Regions from separate parts of the Arthrobacter sp. LFS091 genome, predicted to be linked through region 3. Evidence: predicted binding sites of a transcription regulator. Region 3 holds the regulator's gene; each other region holds the start of a gene.

Region 1 (4,908 bases), 240 kb from region 3:
TAGCGGCTTCGTTGCTCATGGGATCCTTCCGTGCAGGCGTGGCCGGCCCGGTGGCCGCAGGGTTGTCACTGCCCGTCAAAGGACCATCTTGCCATACGGGCCCGGTGGCCCTTCCGCCGCTTGTGGAAGGGCCACCCGGTTGCCGCCTAGGCCGCCAGCGGGGCCAATTGGTCGCTGCCCAAGACACCGAGCAACATGCCCGAAGCGCAGAGCATCGCGGAAGATTCGGCGGAAAGAAGGAGTCCCAACCGGAGGCCGTCGCAGGACGCTGCATCGCCAATTGCCCATATGCCCGGGACGGAGGTGGCGAGGTCGCGCCCCACGGCGATGCCGCCGTCGGACGCAATCAGGAGCCCCGCGCTTTCGGCGAGGTCGTTGCGGGCCGTCCGCTCCTCGGCCAGGACCACGAGGTCCCCGTTCATGCTGCTGCCGTCCTCGAACACGATGCCGGTGGCCGGTACAGGGGAACCTGCGATGGAACGAACGACGGCGGCAGGGCGGAGGGTGGTGCGCACGGGACGGACTCCGCGGGCCCGGAGCACGGCCTCCGCCTGGCCGGCCGCGGGGCCGTTGCCCACCAGGATTCCCAGCGGACGGCGTCCAACGATCCGGGTGAGATCATGGACGGCTTCGCCGATGGTGGCCGCATCATCGATGGTGGAGTAGCTCAGGCTGGCTTCAGCACCGGCGACTGGCGGGAGAGCCGGGGCAGAGCCGGTCGCGATAACCAGCTGGTCGTAGGAGAAGTCCATGCCGTCCACTGTGGTCACAACTTTGGCGTGCGGATCGATGAAGCTGGCCGCCTGGCCGAACCGGACCGAGACCTGTGGAAGTTCTGCCAGTTCGAGGAGGGCCTCGGGGCAGTCGTCGCGGTTGCTGAGCACGGTGATGGTGCCGGTGAAGGGACGTCGCCGGGTATCGGCCGTGCCGGCCAGCCGCCGCACCAAAGCCTGGGCTGCTGGACCTGCGCCTGCGATGACGATGTGGAGGGATGCTGCGGACGGAGTGGCGGACATGTTCGGCCCTTTCGCTGATGACCTGTTTGGTGCTGTTGATCATCAGCCTAGGCATTCGGTTTTTCGCGGGTGTTTCCCCGCTGTTGCCATCTTTGGCCGATCCGTAGCGTGTTGTTTACCGGCCGGTAATAACGTGCGTCACATCGAGCGTGGGTGGATCCGTGTGTAGACCATGTCGAAGTCGTGTTCCAAGGGTCCGCCGGGGTAGGTTCCGCGTTCCAGGCGTGCGTTGATCACGTTGCCATCGTCGCTGAACCGTCCCACGAACCGCTGGGGCCAGTCCGGGCCGTCCCGGAAAAGCGTCAACACGTTGTCCTTCAGGATCATGTCGTATATGCGTGCGACGCCGCGGGAATCGAAGTAGTGCTGCTGGAGCGCCCCATCGGAGCCTGTGGCACCGATGATGCTCACCGAGTTGGGATATTCCGGCTGTTGCACCGTGGAGTGTTGGATGAGGAAGCCGCCGTTTTCCAGCCACTCGAACGTCGTCCGGCCCTTGACTTCCCGTCCCGGGACGGTGGTTTCCCATTCGCCCACCAGGATGCCAAGTTGCTCCAGCTCTGCAGTACTTGCCATGGAATCCTCCTGAAGGTCTAGCCCCCAGTGTCCGCCTTGGCGCGGCGGTTTGGCGAGGGTTTTGGCGCCACCTTGAGGTTTTGGATGCAATGATGGGCCCATGAGCCAAGTCACATGCGACCTGACCGTGTCCCTCGATGGCTACGTTGCCGGTCCCCACCAGAGCCTGCAGATGCCATTGGGTGAGCGCGGCGAAACCCTTCACCGGTGGCAGTTCGAGGAACGCGAAGCCAATGCCGCCCAGGTGGAAGGGATCCTCGCTGCGGGCGCTTTCATTATGGGCAGGAACATGTTCGCGGGACCGGGTCCTGGCCCGTGGGACGCGGACTGGCGCGGTTGGTGGGACGAGGAACCGCCCTATCACGCGCCGGTGTATGTGCTGACCCATCATGTACGTGAACCCCTTGAGATGCAGGGCGGAACCACGTTCCACTTCATCAACGGCGGAGTCGAAGAGGCAATGGCCCTGGCTCGCAACGCGGCGGGGGCCAAGGACGTGGCGATCGCCGGGGGAGCGTCGACTGCCCGGCAGTTCCTGTCGGCCGGGCTGATCGACGAACTGCGGCTCCATATAGCACCCGTGATCCTTGGTGGCGGGGAGCGGCTGCTCGACGGCGTGGGGAACCTCAGGCTCGAACCGACCTCCGTCAGTGGCACCGGACTGGTCACCCACGTCACCTATAGCGTGGGCGGCGTCAAGGACTAGCCCGGCGCTGTGCTGATCTCCGGGGTCCCATAACCCCAGGAGAACAATGTCCCCCAACGGATGTACACTCGAATATCGAACATATATTCGAATAAAGGTGTGTTGTGGGCGTTATCGTCGGCCCCCGCGTGATAGATGCGGGCTTTTCCCTGGCGTCGGTGCTGTTGGCTCCCGTCGCTGTTGCTGCGGGCTATCCCTCCCCGGCACAAGACTATTTTGACGGCCGGATCGACCTCAATGAGCACTTAATCAAGGACGTGACCAGCACGTACGTGGTGAGGGTTACCGGACAGTCGATGGAGGGTGCCGGGATCAGCGACGGTGACGAGCTGATCGTGAACCGGGCGCTTGAGCCCAAGGACGGGTCCGTCGTCGTTGCCGTATTGGATGGCGAGTTGACCATCAAACGGCTCCGCATCACCTCAAGGGGCGTGGTGCTCCAGGCGGACAACCCTGCATTTCCGGACATCACGGTGGCTGCGCTGTCGGAATTGACCATCTGGGGGGTGGCCACCACGTGCCTGCACCACGTTTAGCTGGTGCCCGGCGGCGCGGTGGAATTCCGGACTATCAGGCGCGGCGTGAGGCGGATGTCCGCTGTGGGCGCGTCGGGGTTGGCCAGGCGTTCGAGCGCCACAGAGCCGGCACGGCGGCCCAACTCGAACGCCTGCAGGTCAACGGACGTGAGGTCGATTCCGTGCAGCCGGGAAGTCCTCGAATCGTCGTATCCCACCAGCGACAGATCCCGGGGAATGGACAGGTTCATTGCGTAAGCGGCTTCCCGGGCGCCAAGGGCGAGCTGGTCGTTGTGGGTGAAGATGGCGGTCGGCCGGTCTGCCAGGCCAAGCAGTTCCGATGCTGCCCGCTCCCCGGCCTCCTGTGTGAAGTCCTCCGCCGACAACGTCACCGGCGCGAGCCCGGCGTCGAGCATGGTTTTCTCGTAGCTCTGCCGACGCGCGGTGTGTCCGTCGTAAATGGGGCCGGCCAGATGAGCGATCCGCCGGTGCCCGAGGCCAAGCAGATGTTCTGTCGCGGCGCGGGCACCGGTCACATCATCGGAGTACACACTGTCCACGCCGTCGACCGGGCGGGTCACGCTGACCAGCGGCACTATCCGGGCCAGTTCCTGCACCTGGTGGTCGGTGTCCAGGAGTGTCGCGGCGATGATGATCCCCACCCTGGCTTCAATCAGGGAGTCCAGTGCGCCCCGATCCACGCCGTCGACCGACCGGGAGACGCTCAGTATGAGCCTGTTGCCGTCATGGGGGAGTGCTGTGCGGACGCCGCTAAGGATGTCTGCATAGACCTCGTTTCGGATATCCATCAAATAGAGTCCGACGGCGGAACGGTGCTTGCGTGCCAGATCGGCGGCCGCCGCGTTGGGCCGGTACCCGAGACGTTGGGCGGCCGCGAAGATGGCTTCCCTTGTCTCGTCGCTGACCCCCGGGGCTCCGCGAAAGGCGAACGACACCAGCGTCCTTGACACTCCGACTTCGCGGGCCACATCGCTCTGCGTCGCGGGACGATGCCATTGTTCAGGGGCCATGCCCTCCATCTTCCCATGGCGAATATGAGCTAAAGTTCATCATTTGTTAGTTTGACCTTACATTTAAACCTTTCGCGCGTTAGTCTGTATTCAGAGCGGGCGGTTATGACCCGCACCACACTGACAAAGGAGTCCTGATGTCTGCTACGCAAATGCAGCGGGGAGGCGCCCACGGCGTCGCGCTTCCCCCGCTGACCAACGGCCCGCATCGAAAGCGCCTTGGCCTTGTGGCCCTGGTTGCAACGTTCGGTGGCCTGTTGTTCGGCTACGACACTGGCGTCATAAACGGCGCCCTGCGACCAATGACGGTCGACCTCGGCCTCACGCCGTTGACCGAAGGCGTTGTCACCAGCTCGCTGCTGTTCGGCGCGGCGGCGGGAGCCGTTGCGGGTGGCCGGCTCTCCGATTCCTGGGGGCGCCGGAAGACCATCATCTTGCTGGCTGTGCTGTTCCTTAGCGGCACGATCGCCTGCGTCTTTGCCCCAAGTTTCGAGGTCATGGTCCTGGGGCGGGTCATCCTCGGCCTTGCCGTCGGCGGTGCATCCACGGTGGTCCCTGTGTTCCTGGCCGAGCTGGCACCCTACGAAATCCGCGGCTCCCTGGCGGGGCGCAATGAACTGATGATCGTCATCGGCCAACTCGCCGCCTTCGTCGTCAACGCCATCATTGGCAACGTCTGGGGTGAATTCGGCGGAGTGTGGCGGGTCATGCTCGCCGTTGCCGCGCTGCCCGCGATTGCCTTGTTCTTCGGGATGCTCAGGATGCCCGAGTCACCTCGTTGGCTGATCTCCAAAGGGCGGTGGGAGGAAGCCCTTGCTGTCCTGAAGACCATTCGGTCCGTAGAGCGGGCAGAAGCTGAAATGGCCGATGTGAAGCACCTCGCCGACGAGGAACGAGCCTCCCGGGCCACGTCCTGGGCTGCACTGAAGGACAAGTGGATCCTGCGCATCATCCTGGTAGGCATCGGGCTGGGTGTGGCCCAGCAGCTGACCGGCATCAATTCGATCATGTACTACGGCCAGTCGGTGCTGGTGGAGGCCGGGTTCGATTCCAACGCGGCGCTC
Region 2 (4,908 bases), on a different contig from region 3:
GCACCAGCCGCACGGCTTTGTTGCCAGTCTGCATGACTTGGGAGCGGACCAGGCCGCTGGGGCTCGGAACCTCGGCGAAGGGCTGCGGTTCCAAGGCCAACGCACTGGTGTAGAAGAGGACAGCCTCATCGAAGTGCTGCCACGGCTGGGCCAGGTTCACGTGGTCAATGACCGCTGTTTGGCCGGCGCCGGCATGCTCCAGCCCCTCACCAAATTCGTGCGTCCACGCGGCGGTCCCGTCCGGGCTGCCTTGGCAGAGGAAGATCTCCGTGGAGTCCGGCGCCGAGATGCCCTGGAACACCTCTTCGTCGGCCTGGACCTTGCGGGCCACCACAGGGGCCTTGAGTTGCTGGGCGCGAGCGGAGGCAATCACTGGCGAATCGACGTCGAACCCCAAAGCGGCGATAGCCGGTTCCGCGTGGTGCGGTGCTTGTTCGTTGATGATCACGCGGGCCTGGCCCATGGTCCAGAGCTGGACGTCCTTGGTGCGGTGGCGGCCCTCGAACTCGAAGCCGAGCTGGCCCAGGAGCTTCTCGAGCTGCGCGGTGTCGTCAGCCTTGACCTCGGCGAAGTTGAAGCCTGCGGGTTCGTTCACCTTGGGCAGCGTGGCAAGTTCCATGGGATAACGACGGCGGGTGGCGGCTTGGTCTTCCGGTGCCGCTGCTGTTGGGGTGCTCGCGAGCCACTTGGCGCTCTGCTCCTCCAGCCAGATCAGCGAGCGCATGGCATCCACTGCGGTCCGCTCAACGTCGGACTGGCGGAAGACGTCGTTGAACACTTCAAGGGAAACCGGGCCCGTGTAGCCTGCGCGGACCACGTGGCCCATGAACTTGGCGAGCTCGAACTGTCCCTCCCCGGGGAAAACCCGGTAGTGCCGGCTCCACGAGAGGACATCCATGGATAACTTGGGGGCATCGGCAACCTGGACGAAGAAGATCTTCTCCGCGTTGATGTTCTCGATCGGGGCGGTTTCCCAGTCGCGGGAAAGGATGTGGAACGAGTCCAGGCAGGTGCCGAGGTTAGGGTGGTCCACCATGTCCACCAGGCGGTACGCGTGCTCGTAGTCGTTGACGTACTTTCCCCAGGCGAGGGCTTCGTAGGCAACCTTCACGCCGTGGTCCCCTGCCAGTCCGGCGAGTTCGGCGAGCTGCTCAGCCCGCAGCTGGTCGTCGTCAATGGTTGCCGTGGCCACATTGGAGCACACCAGGATGGTGTCCATGCCAAGGCGTTCCATCAAGTTGAACTTTGCCTCTGCACGCTTGAGGTTGGCCTTCAGCAGGTCCGGAGTGACGCCGTCGAAATCCCGGAACGGCTGGTAGAGGTCAAGGCCCAAGCCGAGATCGGCCGCCATCTTCCGGACTTCCTCCGGGCTGAGGGATGAGGTGACCAGGTCCTGTTCGAAGATCTCGATGCCGTCAAAGCCCGCAATGGCGCAGGCCTGCATCTTCTCTTTCAGCGTGCCGGACAGGCAGACGGTTGCGATTCCGGTGCGCATCAGTGCGTCGCCTTCGCCAGGGTGCCCTCGTTAAGGGTGGCGGCGGTGTCTTCCAAGGCGATCAGCTCCAGGAAGTGGGCGCGCATCCGCTCCCGGTCCGCTTCGCGGCCGGTGATGAGCTGGAAGGCATCCGCGGCCTGACCGACCGCCATGCGCCCGCCGTCCAGGACGGCGCAGCCCTTGGCCCGGGCTTCGCGGACCAGTTGCGTTTCGATGGGGCGATAGACGATGTCCGCAACCCAGTGCCGCGGCTCCAGGAGTTCGATGTCCAACGGCAGGCCCGGGTGGGCGGCCATGCCAATGGGCGTGCAGTGAACCAAGCCGTCAGCGCTGGGCATGAGCTGTGGGAGTTCGTCCGGCGTGCGTGGCGTGACGCTCGCCTCCGGAAAGAGCTCGCCGAGTTCCGCTGCGCGCTCAGCCGCCCGCTCAGCGTCCATGTCTACCAGGTCCAGTTCCTTGACGCCTGCCGTAAGCAGTGCGTAGGCGACGGCGGACCCGGCGCCGCCGGCGCCCAATTGCACGACGCGGTTGAGTTTGGCATCCGGGAGTCCGTCGGCGAGCGCCGAGCCGAAGCCGGAGAAGTCCGTGTTGTGTCCGATGAACCGGCCATCCTGAACCAGGACCGTATTGACGGCACCCAGGCGCGCGGCGTCGTCGGAAATTTCGTCGAGGTGCTTCATCACCAGCTGCTTGCAGGGGTGCGTGATGTTCAAGCCGTTGAAGCCCATGCGCTGGGCGGCGGTCAGGAGATCCCCGACGGCGGTGGCCGGCAATGCGAGTTCAAGCAGGTCCACGGGGCGGTACAGCAAGCGAAGGCCCTGCACATCGGCTTCGCGTTCATGCATGGGCGGAGTGAGCGAGGGCATGACGCCTTCGCCTATCAGGCCCACCAGAACGGATTCGGCTCGGTTGCTCATCCTCAAGCTCCTTCTAACTTCAGCACCGCGGACAGATGGCGTTTTCTGGGCGCCGCATGCCGGGTGTTATTTACGTTACTACAGATGTTCATATTCCGCACGCTTGTTCTTATCGCGAACAAACATTGATTGCGGCTCGCATTGTTGGGCCCGCTCTGCGCGGTATTCCTGGGATTTAGCGCGCAAAGCAGGCCTCACAACGAGGGGTCAGCGCCTCGGCAGGCGTGCCGCGAGTTCGGCCGCGGCCTCCTGCAATGTGGGGACGTGCGCGATGAGTTCCTCCATGGTGAGCCGGAAGACCGGCACAGCCGTGGCCAATGACGCGAAAGCGTGGCCCTGGGAATTGAGGACGGGAACGGCGACGGCGCGCATGCCGATTTCGTTTTCCTCGTCCATCACCGCATAACCTTGGCGGCGCACCTGCTCGATCTCAGCGCGGAAGGCGTCGCGATCAGTGATGGAGTGCTCCGTGAGGGGATCCAACGGAAGTTCCTCCAGGAGTCGCTTGCGTTCGATTTCCTCCTCGAAAGCCACAATGGCCTTCCCCACCGAGGTTGTGTGCAGCGCACCCAGATGGCCGGGGTCGCTGGTGACGCGGAATGTCTTGGGTCCGTCCACCTTGTTCACCGTCAGGTGATGGTTTCCATCCCGGACGGACAGGATGGTGGCCTCATGGGTGCGCTCGGTGACCCGCTGGAGCACCGGCAAGGCTGTGGCCGCAAAGCCGTGGTGGTTCGACACCCGCTGGCCCAGCTGGAATACCCGCAGGCCCAGGTGATACCGCCTTCCGTCGGGTTCGTAATCGACGAAACCGTCGCGGGTCAGGGACCCCAGCAGGCGGTAGGTAGTGCTGAACGGTAGGCCCGCACTCCTCGCCAAGTCCGCTGCACTGGCCCCACGTGGTTCTTCGCCAAGCAATACCAACAGGCTCAGGGCCTTGCCGACCATGTCGGTCTTTGTGTCGTCTTTCACACTCATGGTTCGATGCTCTCACATGGTGAGAGCTATTTCTAGATGGTGGGGACATCTATTGACAAGTGACCACACTCACAGCCACTATTGCTGTATTGCACAAGTAGCTCTCACCATGTGGTTACTTTGAGGGATGATCTGGCCGCACCTCGCTCTGGTCTCCCACAGACGCTAGATCCGCGACATCGTCGTCAAAGAAGGAACACCCAATGAGCCAAACAATGCCGTCAGCGACGCCAGGCACTGAAACCATCACCGGAACACCCCGCAAAGCCGCCCTCGCCAGCTTCCTGGGCAGCGCCGTCGAATACTACGACTTCTTCATCTTCGGCTCGGCGGCAGCACTGATTTTCCCGCACGTCTTCTTCCCGGACGCCGATGCCAACGCAGCGATCATGTCCTTCGCGACCTTTGGCTTCGCCTACGTCGCCCGCCCCATCGGCGCCATCATCCTTGGCCACTTCGGCGACAGGATCGGCCGCCAAAAAGTCCTCATGTTCACCTTGGTGCTCATGGGTGCGGCAACGTTCGTCATCGGCTGCCTCCCGGACTTCAAGACCATCGGCTGGTGGGCACCCGTGCTGCTGGTCCTCGCCCGTCTCTGCCAAGGCCTCTCCGCAGCAGGTGAGCAGGCCGGCGCATCATCAATGACCCTTGAGCACGCCCCCGATAACCGCCGGTCCTTCTTCACCTCGTGGACCCTGACCGGTACGCAGGGTGGCCAGATCCTGGCGGCCCTGGTCTTCATTCCCGTGGTGGCATTGCCTGACGAGATCAAGTACGGCATCGGCTGGCGCATCCCCTTCTGGCTCAGCGCCGTGGTGGTCATCGTGGCCTTCTTCATCCGACGCACCCTGCACGAGCCGCCGGCATTCGCCGAGGCCAAGAAGAACAACCAGATCTCCAAGCTTCCCGTCGCCGACCTCCTTCGCCTGCACTGGCGCGACGTGCTCCGGGTAGTTTGCTGCGCCTTCATCGCCGCCGTCAGCACCGTCTTCGGCACCCTCGCCATCAAGTACGCCCAGGACGTGGCGCACGTCAACAGCACCATCACGCTGTGGTTGGTTGTTGCGGCCAACGTCGTAGCCCTCGGAACCCAACCATTGTTAGGCAAGCTCGCAGACAAAATCGGCCGGAAGCCCGTCTTCATCTACGGAGCCATCGCCAGCGCCATCATGACCCCGGTGTTCCTGCTGACCCTCGAAGGCGGCAACGTTCCACTCATGTTCGTGGTCTCCGTGGTCTACTTCGCCTTCGGGTACGCGGCAGCGAACGCCGTATGGCCTTCCTTCTACGGTGAAATGTTCAGCACAAAGGTCCGCTTCTCGGGCCTGGCCATCGGCACCCAGCTCGGCTTCCTCATGGCAGGGTTCGCTCCGGCGATCGTGACTGCGCTCGGCGGGACCAAGCCCGGCGGGTGGGTCCAGATCTCCATCTTCACCGCCGTGATTTGCGCCATCGCAGCAGTCTCCGCGATGACTGCCCGCGAATCGGCCAAGATCCCCACCTCGCAGCTTGGCCTGC
Region 3 (4,908 bases):
CTTCGTGAGTGGGCCGGGAAGACGTCCACCGGCGATCGCGACGAACTCATGCCGGGGGTCACCGACCGTGCATGGCGGCAGGTTTCGGTCACATCCATGGAGTGCCTCGGGGCGCAAAAATGCCCCATGGCCGAGGAATGCTTCAGTGAACTCGCAAGGTCCCGCGCAGCGGAAGCGGATGTCGTCGTCACGAATCACGCGATGTTGGCCGTGAGTGCGTTTGAGGGCCTGGCCGTGCTCCCCGAGTACGACGTCGTGGTGGTCGATGAGGCCCACGAACTTCAGGATCGCGTGACCGGAGCCGTGTCCGGTCAGTTGTCCGTGGCCATGGTCCATGCTGCAGCGTCCAGTGCGCGCAAGCACACGGCCATTACTGTGGATGCCCTCAACGCTGCGGCCGACCGGCTGGATATGGCCATCGCAGGCGTGCCCAATGGCTTGTTGCCCAACGGACTCAACGATGAACAGCTCGACTGCCTTGACCAGTTGCGCGACGCCACACGCGCGGCACTCTCGGATTCGAAGACGGACTCTTCAAACGCGGTCGACGGCGGTCGGCAACTGGCGCGATCACGGCTCATGCTCATCCTGGAATTGTGCGAACGTTTGCTCGCCGCCAAGGAGAACAGGGAAGTGGTGTGGTTCTCGCGAAACAGCAACTTCGACCCCCAGCAGGGCTACTCCCAGCCTGATGAAACAGCACCCGCCCTCATTAACATTGCGCCGTTAAGCGTCGCAGGCTGTTTGCGTGAAGGGCTTTTTGCCGGCCACACGGTGGTCCTCACCTCCGCCACGCTGGCCATAGGCGCGGCTTTTGAACCGGCCGCCGGTGGCTTGGGCCTTATCGGTGACGGCGCCCCGAGCTGGACGGGCATCGATGTGGGGTCGCCATTCGACTACCCCAAGCAGGGTGTGCTCTATGTGGCCAAGCACCTGCCCAAGCCTGGTCGGGGTACATCGCCGGAAGCCCTTGACGAGTTGGAAGACCTCATCAGGGCCTCGGGTGGGGGAGCGCTCTGCCTGTTCTCCTCACGGAGGGCAGCCGAGGAAGCGGCCGATGCCATGCGGCTCCGCCTTGACGTCGGCATCCTTTGCCAGGGTGAGTCCACCATGGCTGCGCTGGTCAAGCAGTTCGCTGATGAGCCGGATACTTGCCTGTTCGGCACCATGTCCCTGTGGCAGGGGGTGGACGTTCCGGGCGGCTCCTGCCGACTGGTGGTCATAGACCGCATTCCCTTCCCACGTCCGGACGACCCCCTGATGACCGCCCGTTCACGGGCGGTCGCGCAGTCCGGCGGAAACGGCTTCATGGCCGTGTCGGCCACCCACGCGGCCATTCGGTTGGCCCAGGGAGCTGGACGCCTGATCCGATCAACCGGTGACAAGGGTGTGGTGGCCGTACTTGATTCCAGGCTCTCCACAGAACGCTACGGCGGGTTTCTTCGGGCTGCCCTGCCGCCATTCTGGGCCACAACCGACCGCAAAGTAGTCCGAGGTGTCCTGGAGCGGCTGGGGTCGGCAAAGGGCTCCTAGGGGCTCCTCAGGACCCGAGTGAGGGCTAGAGGGAGCGCAGCACAGAGACGACTTTGCCCATGATGGTGGCTTGGTCGCCAAGGATGGGCTCGTACTGGGTGTTCTGGGGGAGCAGCCACGTATGTCCGTCGCGCTGCCGGAAGGTTTTCACGGTTGCTTCGTCGTCCAGGAGTGCGGCGACGATGTCTCCGTTGATGGCGTCGTTCTGGCGTCGCACCACTACCCAGTCCCCGTCGCAGATGGCCGCGTCAATCATGGAATCTCCGGCGACCTTGAGCATGAACAGCTCGCCATGCCCTACGAGTTGCCGCGGGAGGGGGAGTACGTCCTCCACGGTCTGGTCGGCCAGGATGGGACCACCGGCGGCGATGCGGCCCACCAGCGGAACCATCGCTGTATCGCTGGCGCTGGCCAGTTCCGTCACAGCGAGTCCGCCCGTGCTGCGAAGCGCCGTGGGTGCTTCGACGCCGGGGATAGGACCGCCGTCCAGGGTCAAGGGCATCAGGACTTCCATGGCCCGGGGACGCTTCGGATCGCGGCGGAGGTACCCGAGCTTTTCCAATTGGGACAGCTGGTGGGTGACGCTGGAGAGGCTGGCAAGGCCGACAGTGTCACCGATCTCACGCATGCTGGGCGGGTATCCGTTGTCATTCACGGACCTCTGGATGGTCTCCAGGATCTTCTTCTGACGGACGGTCAGGCTCTTGGGGCTCTTTTGAGGCTGTTGGCTCCGCAGGGGTACCGCGCCGCCCGTGGCTTTCGCTGCCATGTTCGCCAATGCCTTTCCATTCCGTCCCCGGTGTGTGTCCGGGGATGTCGGGCCCGCAAAAATGTCAGACCCTCCTGTTCCACTGAAACAGTGCTGTTTCTTCACTCAAACGTAGGGCAGCCACCGGCGTTTATCAAACATTTGTTCTAGCGAGTCTCGACACCGTTCGTTGATAAGTGCTAAAAATGTCATAGCAAGGTTCGAATATGTGTTCTATAAACCTGACGCTGAGCCCCGATGTTCGAAGAAAGTGTTCGAACAAGCAAGGGCCGGCACAGGAGAACACCAAGAATTGGCAGCCAGGCGCCGGGCATCCGGCTCATTGGCAATAGCTCAGAAGGGCTCAGCTCATGTCCGCAATCACTACGTTCGCTGATTTCCGCACCACCCAGGCTCCCTCTCGCCTGCGCCTGACCCGTCGGGGGCGGATTGTGTTCTTCGGCATCCCCGCTATGTTGCTGGTGGCTGCGCTGCTGAGCCTTGCCGGTTTCATCACCGCGCCCGCAAAGGCCTCCGACTCGCAGTCTCAGCTTCGACCACCAGTCGCCGTTACAGTCACTGTCCAGCCGGGCCAGTCCCTGTGGGGTATTGCAGGCGCGGCAGCTCCTGAGCGGGATCCCCGGGATGTCATCACGGAAATCATCCAGCTCAATGACCTTCGTGGCGGCCGCATCCAGCCCGGTCAGCAGCTCTTCGTGCCCGCCAACTAAGTGCCGGACCCTGTGCGAAACGGGAGTGGCCCGGCGTCACAGTTAGTTGGCGGACGCAGCGGCCCCTTAAACTGACTGGGTGAGTGAGCAGCTTGAGCGACTTGACCGACTTCCCCTCCGGACCAACCTGCGTGGACTGAGCCCCTACGGCGCACCGCAGCTTGATGTCCCCATTTTGCTGAACGTCAACGAGAACACCCATGGCGTCCCGGCCGATGTGCAGGCCGCCATTACGGAGGCCGTCGCCGCTGCTGCCACTGGTTTGAACCGCTACCCCGACCGCGAGTTCACAGAGCTCCGCGAATCGCTGGCCGAGTACTTGGGTCATGGTCTTTCCCGTGACAACATCTGGGCGGCCAATGGATCGAACGAGGTCCTCCAGCAGATACTCCAGGCATTTGGTGGTCCTGGTCGCAAGGCGTTGGGTTTTCCTCCCACGTATTCCATGTACCCGCTTCTCGCCAGCGGCACGGACACGGAATATGTCCGGGGAGTCCGGGCCGACGACTACGGACTGGACGCGCAATCGGCCGCTGACCAGGTCCGGGAGACCGGCGCCAACATCGTTTTCCTGTGTTCTCCCAACAACCCCACCGGGACGGGGCTCGGGCTGGACGTCGTTGAGGCGGTCTACGAAGCCGGCGAAGCGAGCCAGGCGATCGTAATCGTTGACGAGGCCTACCACGAGTTTGCGCACGACAGCACGCCCAGCGCCCTGACTCTGCTGCCAGGACGGGAACGGCTGATCGTCTCGCGCACCATGAGCAAGGCTTTTGCCTTGGCCGGCGCCCGGCTGGGTTACATGGCCGCTGCCCCGGAGGTTACGGACGCGATCAGGCTGGTCCGGCTTCCGTACCACCTCTCGGCGATTACCCAGGCAACCGCCCTCGCTGCGCTGAGCCACAGGGAAGCGCTGATGGCCGATGTCGAGGACATCAAAGTCCAGCGCGACCGCATTGTCACCGAGTTGCTGCGGATGGGGCTCAAGCCTGCCGCATCGGACTCCAATTATGTTTTCTTCGGCGGTCTGGAGGACCCGCACGCCGTATGGCAGGGGTTGCTCGATGCAGGAGTGCTGATCCGCGACGTCGGGATCCCGGGCCACTTGCGGGTCACAGCCGGTACCGAACCGGAAACCACGGCCTTCCTTGTTGCCCTGGAAGGCCTTTTGGACAGCCAAGCATCACGGCCCGCCTAAACTTGTCAATAGACCCCATCCGACTTTTGTGTAGAAGGACGTCCCAATGAGCGAAACCGGCGCCACGCCGTCCGCTGCCCGCACCGCGCGCATGGAGCGCACCACCAGCGAATCCTCCGTTTTGGTGGAGATCAACCTGGACGGCTCCGGTGTCTCGGACATCAGTACCTCGGTTCCCTTCTATGACCACATGTTGACGGCATTGTGCAAGCACTCCCTGATCGACATGACTGTCAAGGCCACGGGTGATACCCACATCGACGCCCACCACACCGTGGAGGATGTAGCCATTACCTTCGGCGAGGTCCTGAGGACTGCCCTGGGAAACAAGGCCGGGATCCGTCGCTTCGGTGAGGCAACCGTTCCCTTGGACGAAGCCCTCGCTCACGCGGTGGTTGATGTTTCGGGACGGCCCTACCTGGTGCATGGCGGTGAGCCTGCGGGCCAGGAATACCACCTCATTGGCGGACACTTCACGGGCTCGCTGACCCGTCACGTTTTTGAAGCCATTACCCTGCACGCGGGTATCTGCCTGCACATGCGGGTGCTCGCGGGGCGCGACCCGCACCACATCGTGGAAGCCCAGTTCAAGGCGTTCGCACGGGCCCTTCGTGCCGCAGTTGAATCAGACCCGAGGGTCGAGGGAATCCCCTCAACAAAGGGAGCGCTATGAGCAGCCAGGTCCTCAAGGACGGTGC

Evidence for each region. Region 3 encodes LexA, which represses DNA repair genes until DNA is damaged. Its sites were predicted from a motif close to TCGAACANNTGTTCGA; they were not measured.
Region 1: ACNQOP_RS09500 (LexA family protein) is a predicted target of LexA. The motif match lies at 2,374-2,389, and genes of this name have one in related genera.
Region 2: ACNQOP_RS06995 (shikimate dehydrogenase) is a predicted target of LexA. The motif match lies at 2,508-2,523, and genes of this name have one in related genera.

What each region holds. Positions count from the first base shown of each region.
Region 1 covers NZ_JBFPFP010000004.1:289,537-294,444, reverse strand. The annotation lists gene deoC (deoxyribose-phosphate aldolase) at 1-19, opposite strand, end outside; gene ACNQOP_RS09515 (FAD-dependent oxidoreductase) at 147-1,016, opposite strand; gene ACNQOP_RS09510 (hypothetical protein) at 1,155-1,592, opposite strand; gene ACNQOP_RS09505 (dihydrofolate reductase family protein) at 1,693-2,298, shown strand; gene ACNQOP_RS09500 (LexA family protein) at 2,403-2,834, shown strand; gene ACNQOP_RS09495 (LacI family DNA-binding transcriptional regulator) at 2,831-3,844, opposite strand; gene ACNQOP_RS09490 (sugar porter family MFS transporter) at 3,982-4,908, shown strand, end outside.
Region 2 covers NZ_JBFPFP010000003.1:287,557-292,464, reverse strand. The annotation lists gene ACNQOP_RS07000 (bifunctional sugar phosphate isomerase/epimerase/4-hydroxyphenylpyruvate dioxygenase family protein) at 1-1,495, opposite strand, end outside; gene ACNQOP_RS06995 (shikimate dehydrogenase) at 1,495-2,412, opposite strand; gene ACNQOP_RS06990 (IclR family transcriptional regulator) at 2,620-3,390, opposite strand; gene ACNQOP_RS06985 (MFS transporter) at 3,594-4,908, shown strand, end outside.
Region 3 covers NZ_JBFPFP010000004.1:44,787-49,694, reverse strand. The annotation lists gene ACNQOP_RS08440 (ATP-dependent DNA helicase) at 1-1,533, shown strand, start outside; gene lexA (transcriptional repressor LexA) at 1,559-2,302, opposite strand; gene ACNQOP_RS08430 (LysM peptidoglycan-binding domain-containing protein) at 2,653-3,012, shown strand; gene ACNQOP_RS08425 (histidinol-phosphate transaminase) at 3,092-4,210, shown strand; gene hisB (imidazoleglycerol-phosphate dehydratase HisB) at 4,257-4,883, shown strand; gene hisH (imidazole glycerol phosphate synthase subunit HisH) at 4,880-4,908, shown strand, end outside.